DNA from 2 places in the Herbaspirillum sp. Her3 genome. Region 2 is predicted to be linked to the other one. Evidence: riboswitches for the same ligand, from Rfam matches in the RefSeq annotation. Region 2 holds a riboswitch; the other holds the start of a gene.

Region 1 (3,710 bases), 350 kb from region 2:
CGTCGCCTGGGGCGCCCACGAAGGCTGCCTGGCAGTGCGTGAGCAGGGCGGACCGGTACGGCTGTTCTCGGCCAAGATGGCCAGGGTGTCGGAGCGGATAGACACCATCACCCTGGACATCGGGCTGGCCGATCTGGAGTGTGCGGCCCGCTTGTGGGAGTGCGCCGGCCTGTTTGCCCGCTGCGAGACCGATGCCCGCCTGCTGAGACTGAGCCCGCCCGAGCGACACCGGCATGCCGCCCGCGCCATCGAGCGGGTACCCGCCACGACCGCGCCCGGCCAGGAAATCAACCAGCTCGCGCTGTACGACGCCGAAGCAGCGCAGTGGCATTTCATCTCCCTGGATCTCTTTGCCAGCGTGGCGGGCCAGACGCGCTGAAGAGGCGACAGCTTCCGGTCTGCCGTTGACGACCAGGCAGGCCAAGCATTCAAAAAGCCAGTAAGAAGAGACTTCCTGTCGTCATTGAGAGTTTTCTCATATTCATTGCATTGCCCTTCTGCAACTATGGGGGTGAGGTTTGATCCTCGCCGCGCCCGCCCCCATCCCTGTTGCCTGAAGGAGCCGCCCTTGAACCGCTTCCTTGCCCCTTTGTACCGTTCCAAGGCAAACATGCTGCGCTGCTTGCCGTTGATCCTGCTCTTCGTCTGCCTGGCAGCGTTGCCAGGGCCGCCAGCACCGCCTGAAGAAGTGCTCGATAGTTGCCTGGCCGTGGACCAGATGCCCTTGAGCGCGGTCAGCATCGATCCCGTCGCAGGCCGGGTCGAGGTCATGGAAGGCGGCCCGGCGTCGCCGTACAGCCTGTACCTGCCCGATGGCGACAACCGCATGCTGCGCATCGGCTATGCCAGTGGCAAGCCGCCCGGACGCGACTACCTCTTCGTCAACTCGCACCGGGGCTACCTCGACCGCGCCGTGGGCCTGAGCCCGGACGCCGCGCCCCGCCTGGAACGCCCGCACAAGGCTTTGTTTGCCATGCTGGGCTACCTGGGCGAGCGCTACCTGTGCCTGATGGAAATGCACGGGCAGGGCGGCGGCACGCGCCAGCGCTCGGCCTACGTGGCCCGCATCCCCAGCCGCATGGGTGTGGAAATGACCCTGTATTACAAACTGGCGGCATCGCCCGTGCCGTCCTCATCCTCGCCGGCGCCTGTCTCGCCGGGCCTGCCGGCGCGTCCCGACACCCCCCGCTAAAGCCGCCGCCAGCAGGCAGCTTGACCACTTCCGCTGACAATCGCGGTTGCCCAAGCCGGTCCCCGCCTTTATACTTCGTGCCTTGAGCATTGCTTCTGGTATCCCGCGCGCAGCCGCGCCAGGGATTGAAACGGGAAGCCGGTGCGGCCGGTGCCACAGCACCGCGCCAAGGCCGGCGCTGCCCCCGCAACGGTAAGCGAGGAAGGACACGCACTACGCCACTGTGCCGCGCGCATGGGAAGGCGCCTGTCCCGAAGCCCAGGCTTCCCCTCGCCAGCCCGGAGACCGGCCAGTGGCAACTTCTTCAATGCATCGCGGAGGGCGATCATGCGGAAAGCTTCCATCATTTCCCGCTGGTGTGAACCGGCGCCGTCCGATGACGGCGGGATCGTGCTTGGGCGCTCGCCGCGTGGCTTCCTTCGTTTCATCCACCTGTCCAAGGAAAGCGCATGTCCACTCCCTCCGGTCTGAATGCCCGCCAAGTCGCCGACTCCACCCCCTCCGTTCACACCGGCAGCCAGGTCTGGCGCGACCGCATCGCGCCTTCGCTGCTGGCCTTTGCGCTGGGCGTGGCGCTGATCTACGGTGCCGGCTTCGCCTCCAAGGTCGAGCTGCACAATGCCGCCCACGATGGCCGCCACTCGGCCGGCTTCCCTTGCCACTGAGGAGCGGACGATGAACTGGACGGTCTTGCGGCGCATGGCGTCGGCGGTGGTCATTGCAGGCGCCTTGTCGGGCGTGCTGCTGTCGGGGGTACAGCAATTCCAGGTCGAGAAGATCATCCTCAAGGCAGAGGAATATGAAAAGGCCGGTGAATCAGCTGCCCACGCAGCCGATGCCCACGAGCATGCCCATGAGCACGAGCACGCCCATGACGCCGATGCCTGGGAACCCGCTGACGGCGCTGAACGCACCGGCTACACCGTGCTGGCCAACGTCAGCATGGCGGTCGGTTTTGCGCTGATGCTGGTGGCGGCCTTTACCCTGAGCGGCCGCAAGATCAGCTGGCGCAGCGGCTTGCTGTGGGGCCTGGCCGGTTACGGCGTGTTCTTCGTCGCGCCGTCGCTGGGCTTGCCGCCTGAAGTCCCCGGCACCCTGGCCGCGCCGCTGCATGCGCGCCAGCTCTGGTGGGTGATGACCGCGGCCATGACCGCCGCCAGCCTGGGCCTGTTCGTCTTTACCCGTGGCTGGCCGTGGAAGCTGGCCGGCGTGATGCTGCTGGTGGCACCGCACTTCATCGGCGCGCCCCAGCCCGAGGTCCACGGCAGCGTCGCGCCGGAAGAACTGGCGCAGGCCTTCATCCGTGCCACCGCCGCCGCCAATGCCATCTTCTGGCTGGCGCTGGGCGGGCTGACCGGTTTCTTCTATCGCCGCTTCGGCTGATTTGTCCTGACGTGTCGGACCTCTGTCTGGCGTTGCGGCGCCGGGGAAAGTAAAGCTATCCAAGCCATGAGAACCCATCATCGTCACGTGCTCATGTGCGTGGGTCCGCGTTGTACCGAAAACGGCGTACTGGCCGAAGCCCTGTTCGGCGTGCTGGGCGAGCAGATCGACGCCCGCCCCGAACTGCGCGTCAAGCGTACCCGTACCCACTGCATGGTGGCCTGCAAGGCGCAGGCCCCGGTGGTGGTGGTCTATCCCGAGGGCGTCTGGTATCGCTGCGAAGATGCCAGCGCCATCGAGCGCGTGGTGGTGGAACACCTGGAGGGGGGACGCGAAGTGAGCGAGCTGATCTTCCATCGCCTGGGCAGCGGCGACGTGCTGCCGGAACCGGAGGCCAGCGATGTCTGAATCCTTGGCCCGCATCGTCCTGCTGACGCATGCCCCGACCGACCTGGCCCTGCTGGCCGCTGCGCGCAGCCAGTTGCCGGCGGATTTTCCACCGCTGGCCGGCTATGATCTGCAAGCCCTGCAATCCCGTACCGATGAGCAAGGCCAGCCGCTGCGTACGCTCTCGACCCTGCTGCGTGCCGAGCTGGCCCATGCCAGGGTGATCGTGCTGCGCGTGCTGGGGCGGCTGGGCGCGGTGGCCGGTTTCCCGGAACTGTTGCGGGCCGCACGCGCCGAGGGGCGGCACCTGATCGTGCTCTCCGGCACCGGCGAACCCGATGCCGAACTGGCCGCCGCCTCCACCGCCGCAGCGGACGTGCAGCAGCAGGCGCTGGCCTATTTCAACGGTGGTGGCAGCGTCAATCTGGCGCAACTGCTGCGCTGCCTGTCGGATCGACTGCTCTTCTCCGGCTATGGTTACGAACCTGCGCAAGCCTTGCCGGAACATGGTCTCTATCATCCCGACCTGGAACAGGATGCCAGCCTCGACGACTGGCTGGCCTTGCGCGCCAGCGCACCCGCTGGCAAGCCGGCCGTGGGCATCATCTTCTACCGCGCGCACTGGCTCTCGGGCAATACCGCTTTCATCGATGCGCTGGTCGCCGCACTGGAGGCGCGCGGCATGGACGTGCTGCCGGTCTTCACGTCTTCGCTGCGGGTCTCGTCCGGCAGCGGCAGCGCGCTGCCG
Region 2 (3,710 bases):
GCGATGGCGGAACCAGCGCACCGTCACCTGGCGTGCTGCATTGCCCAGGGTCGCACCCAGTTCCAGGTCATGCGAGACCTGGGGCTTCAGGACTGCGCCGGTGGGCAAGGCCGTGTAACCGTTCTCGTCGGCCGTGGCCAGGCGATAGCTCTGGCCGGTCTTGACGAAGCCGCGCAGCAACGGCAGCGGTGCGTAGCTGGCCTGCAGGTCCCAGGCATTGACGGCACTGGTGCGGCCATAGGCGCCGGAGCCACTTAGCTGGGTGAACTGCTCGCGGCGCACGCCAGCGGCCAGGCGGGCATTGTGGTCGAACTCGATTTCATCACGCAGGTACAGCGCCTTCGAATGCTGGGATGCATCGCTGTCTCCATAGCTGGCGTTGGTGGCCGAACTCCATTCGGACAGGTCGACCCCGGCGATGGCTTCGTTCTTCCAGAGGCCGCGCTCCAGCACCTGGCGCAGGCGCGGCGAGAACTGCGTCACGCGCACGTTGGTCTGTGCGGACGAGCCGCTGCTGACATAGGTGGAGCGCGAGATCTTCTCGCGATGCGACAGCTCGGCGGCGACATCGATGTCGCCGAAGCGGCGTTCCAGGAAGGCCGTGATGCTGTCGTTGTCATAGGAACCATGGTCCAGCGGCTTGCTGCTCTGGTGCGCATTGGCCTCGTATTGCGCTTGCGTCAGGCTGCCCGGCAGGCCGAAATCGGCGCGCGAGAGGTTGGCGCGCAGGCCGAAGCGCCAGTCGCTGGCGAACCACTGCACCGTGGCACTGGCGTTCTCCTGGTTGGCACGGCTGTTGTCGCGCCAGTTGTCGGCGTGCGATTTGGCATAGCTGGCGTCGATGGACATGTTCTCCCAGCCGCGCGAGACCGCCGCCCGGCCGCCGCGCTGGCCGTTGCTGCCGGCCTCGGCCACCACGGTGCCGTGCGCCGCATTGGCTTGCGGGCGGCGCGTGATGATCTGGATGATGCCGCCGGTGGCGCCGCTGCCATAGAGCACGCTGCTGCCGCCGCGCACGATCTCGATGCGTTCGATGGTCTCGATGGGAATCGAGGACAGCAGCGGCGTGGTCAGCTCATTCTCCGAAATGCGCACGCCATCGACCAGCACCACCATGTTCTGGTCGCCATTGGTGCCGAAGCCGCGCAGGTCCAGCGGAAAATCGCGCGGACCGGCCAGGCTCTGGCGTCCGTAGACGCCACCCAGCTTGCGAATGGCTTCGTTGGCATCACCGATGCCGGCTTCACGGATCTGCTCGGCCGTGATGACGGTGGCCGCCACCGGCGGGAACGCCGGATCATTGGGAAAACGCGAGGCCGACACCACCACGGGCGACAGCGGCTGGTCGGTGTCAGAGCTGGCAGCCAGCGCCGGATGCGCCAGGGTGACCAGGATCAGCGCACAAGCGGTGCGCAGGGCAAAACGGGGACGTGGACCGCCGTGGCAGGCCCGGAAATAAACGATATGCATGAAAAAGACAGGTGATGAAGGTGTACAGCCTGCCTCCCCGCAAGCTGCATTCAACGGAAAACCGCACTGGTATTGCCTGTGCGGCTTCCTCCTGTTCTGGCCGGTCTCCGGACTGCAGGCGTGACCATCGGCCTTCCCATGCGGCGAAGTGAAGGTTCGCGCAAAAACACAGTGGCGTGGAAGATGGCGTTGCCGGCCATACGCAACGAATCAGAACGAATCGTCTCGCCACCGGCACCTGGTTACCGTTGCGGGGGCAGTACACCTTGGCCAGACCGCCTGCTGCCGAGCACCTGCAGCGGGCCTGGCGCGTGTTTCCCGTTCAACTGCCGGCGAGGACACGCCGGCGGGCACCAAAACCGCGCCATTGTAGGCGTGCAGCGTAGCCGCCACAAGCCCGGACCCCGGATGATGTAAATCAGCACAAGCCCGGGGCTGTTTAATTGCTTTCAAGAAAAAGCCGGATAGAATTCATGCTCAGCGTAGTTATATAGAACAAATTCGATATCTTTATCGAAAACATTTGATTCGCGGCCGCCGTCAGTTCTTTGAAGGCGGTCGAAAAATCGAAACAAATGGGGGATTTCACTCGCTGTTTGGCCGATGAGATGGCGGCAGGCAGTCCTATACTTGGCGCCATGGCATGGTCGAGGGGGACTTTTGCTGCTCAGCCGGCCTTACCTGTCATCCCTGAATCGTTGTCGTGGTCTGCGAGCCTTCAGACTTCGCCTTGGGCTGCCGATATCTGTCTGATATCGGGGTCGAGGTGGTTGCTGTGCCTCTTGGAACGACGCATTTGATCCGCCTACGGGCAACTTTGCACAGCAGTGCGCCCACGAGCGCACACCTTTGTTGGGAGAATCAGTAATCATGAGCGACGACGTTGATCTGGAAGCATTGTTTGACGAAATTTCCTCGCAGACGCTACCGGCCATGACTGCCGGCGACCCGGCTGCCGACGCCACCGCCCAGAGCACGGACGCGGCCGCTGCCGGCGAACAGGAGGACCAGAGCGACAAGCCCATGTACGAACGCCTGGGCGGCATCGTGCGCCTGCTGCATGACTCCATGCGCGAACTGGGCTACGACCGCTCGCTGACCGACGTGGCCGAGCAGATCGGCGACGCCCAGAGCCGTCTGGAACACATCGCCACCCTGACCGAACAGGCCGCCAACAAGGTGCTCAATGCCCTCGATTCGGGCATGCCGGCGCAAGACCGCCTGCAGGAGCAAGCCAAGGACATCAACGCCCGCTGGACCAAGCTGTATGCCGGTCAGATGACCATCGACGAATTCAAGGCGCTGGCGGGCGACTCGCAAAAGTTTTCGACCTCGGTGCTGGAATCGACCGAAGCCGAAAAGGCCCGCATGCTGGAAATCATGATGGCCCAGGACTTCCAGGACATCACCGGCCAGCTGATCAAGAAGATCGTGGCCATCACCGCCGCCGCCGAGCGCGAGCTGGCGCAATTGCTGCGCGACAACGCGCCGCCGGAAGTCAAGGCGCAGATCGATGCAGACAAACCGGTAACCCTGATGAATGGCCCCTCCGTGGGAGGCACCGCCATGGGTCAGGACGACGTGGACGACTTACTCGATAGCCTGGGGTTCTAATGGATGACGAAATGCTCAAGGATTTTGTCGTTGAAGCGTTGGAGCTCGCCACCAACGTGGAAGAGCACCTGCTGACGCTGGAACGACATCCTGATGACCTTGAAATCCTCAACGCGGTCTTCCGCGCATTCCACACCATCAAGGGTGGTGCCGGGTTCGTCAACCTGCCGGCCATGGTGTCGGCCTGCCACCTGACCGAAAACCTGTTCGATGCGCTGCGCACCGGCAAGGCTCCGGTCACGCCGCTGGCCATCGAAGCGGCACTGCAGGCCAGTGGCTTCGTGGCCGACCAGCTCAACGAATTGTCCAACGGTGCCGCGCCCGACAGCCTGGCCTCGATGCCGACCGAACTGAAGGACATCCTGACCCAGGCCATCGAAGGCAAGAGCGAAGCCGCCCCCGCTGCCCCTGCCCCTGCGCCGGCTGCTGCCGCCCCCGCCGCTGCCGTGCCGGTGGCCGCTGCCGTGGCAGCCGCCCCGGTGGCCTCCGGTGGCACGGTCGATGGCAGTGCCAGCGTGATGAAGAATGGCGAACTGGACTGGCCCGCGCTCTACCAGGCGCTGGTACCGGGCGCAGCCGCCGCTGCCCCGGAAGCACAGGACCAGGCCGAAGCCGCTCCGACCACT

Evidence for each region. Region 2 has a riboswitch for cobalamin ahead of ACVC5H_RS09925 (TonB-dependent receptor). Riboswitches for the same ligand answer to the same signal wherever they lie in the genome.
Region 1: linked by a shared signal. The riboswitch ahead of ACVC5H_RS11545 (CbtB domain-containing protein) and the one ahead of ACVC5H_RS09925 (TonB-dependent receptor) in region 2 are both predicted to bind cobalamin.

Annotation. Positions count from the first base shown of each region.
Region 1 covers NZ_CM176328.1:2,508,185-2,511,894, forward strand. Annotated here, with positions in the region: gene ACVC5H_RS11535 (hypothetical protein) at 1-379, shown strand, start outside; gene ACVC5H_RS11540 (hypothetical protein) at 569-1,192, shown strand; cobalamin riboswitch at 1,272-1,500, shown strand; gene ACVC5H_RS11545 (CbtB domain-containing protein) at 1,642-1,857, shown strand; gene ACVC5H_RS11550 (CbtA family protein) at 1,868-2,575, shown strand; gene ACVC5H_RS11555 ((2Fe-2S) ferredoxin domain-containing protein) at 2,642-2,983, shown strand; gene ACVC5H_RS11560 (cobaltochelatase subunit CobN) at 2,976-3,710, shown strand, end outside.
Region 2 covers NZ_CM176328.1:2,156,673-2,160,382, reverse strand. Annotated here, with positions in the region: gene ACVC5H_RS09925 (TonB-dependent receptor) at 1-1,470, opposite strand, end outside; gene ACVC5H_RS09920 (hypothetical protein) at 1,469-1,594, shown strand; cobalamin riboswitch at 1,552-1,843, opposite strand; gene ACVC5H_RS09915 (protein phosphatase CheZ) at 2,341-3,084, shown strand; gene ACVC5H_RS09910 (chemotaxis protein CheA) at 3,084-3,710, shown strand, end outside.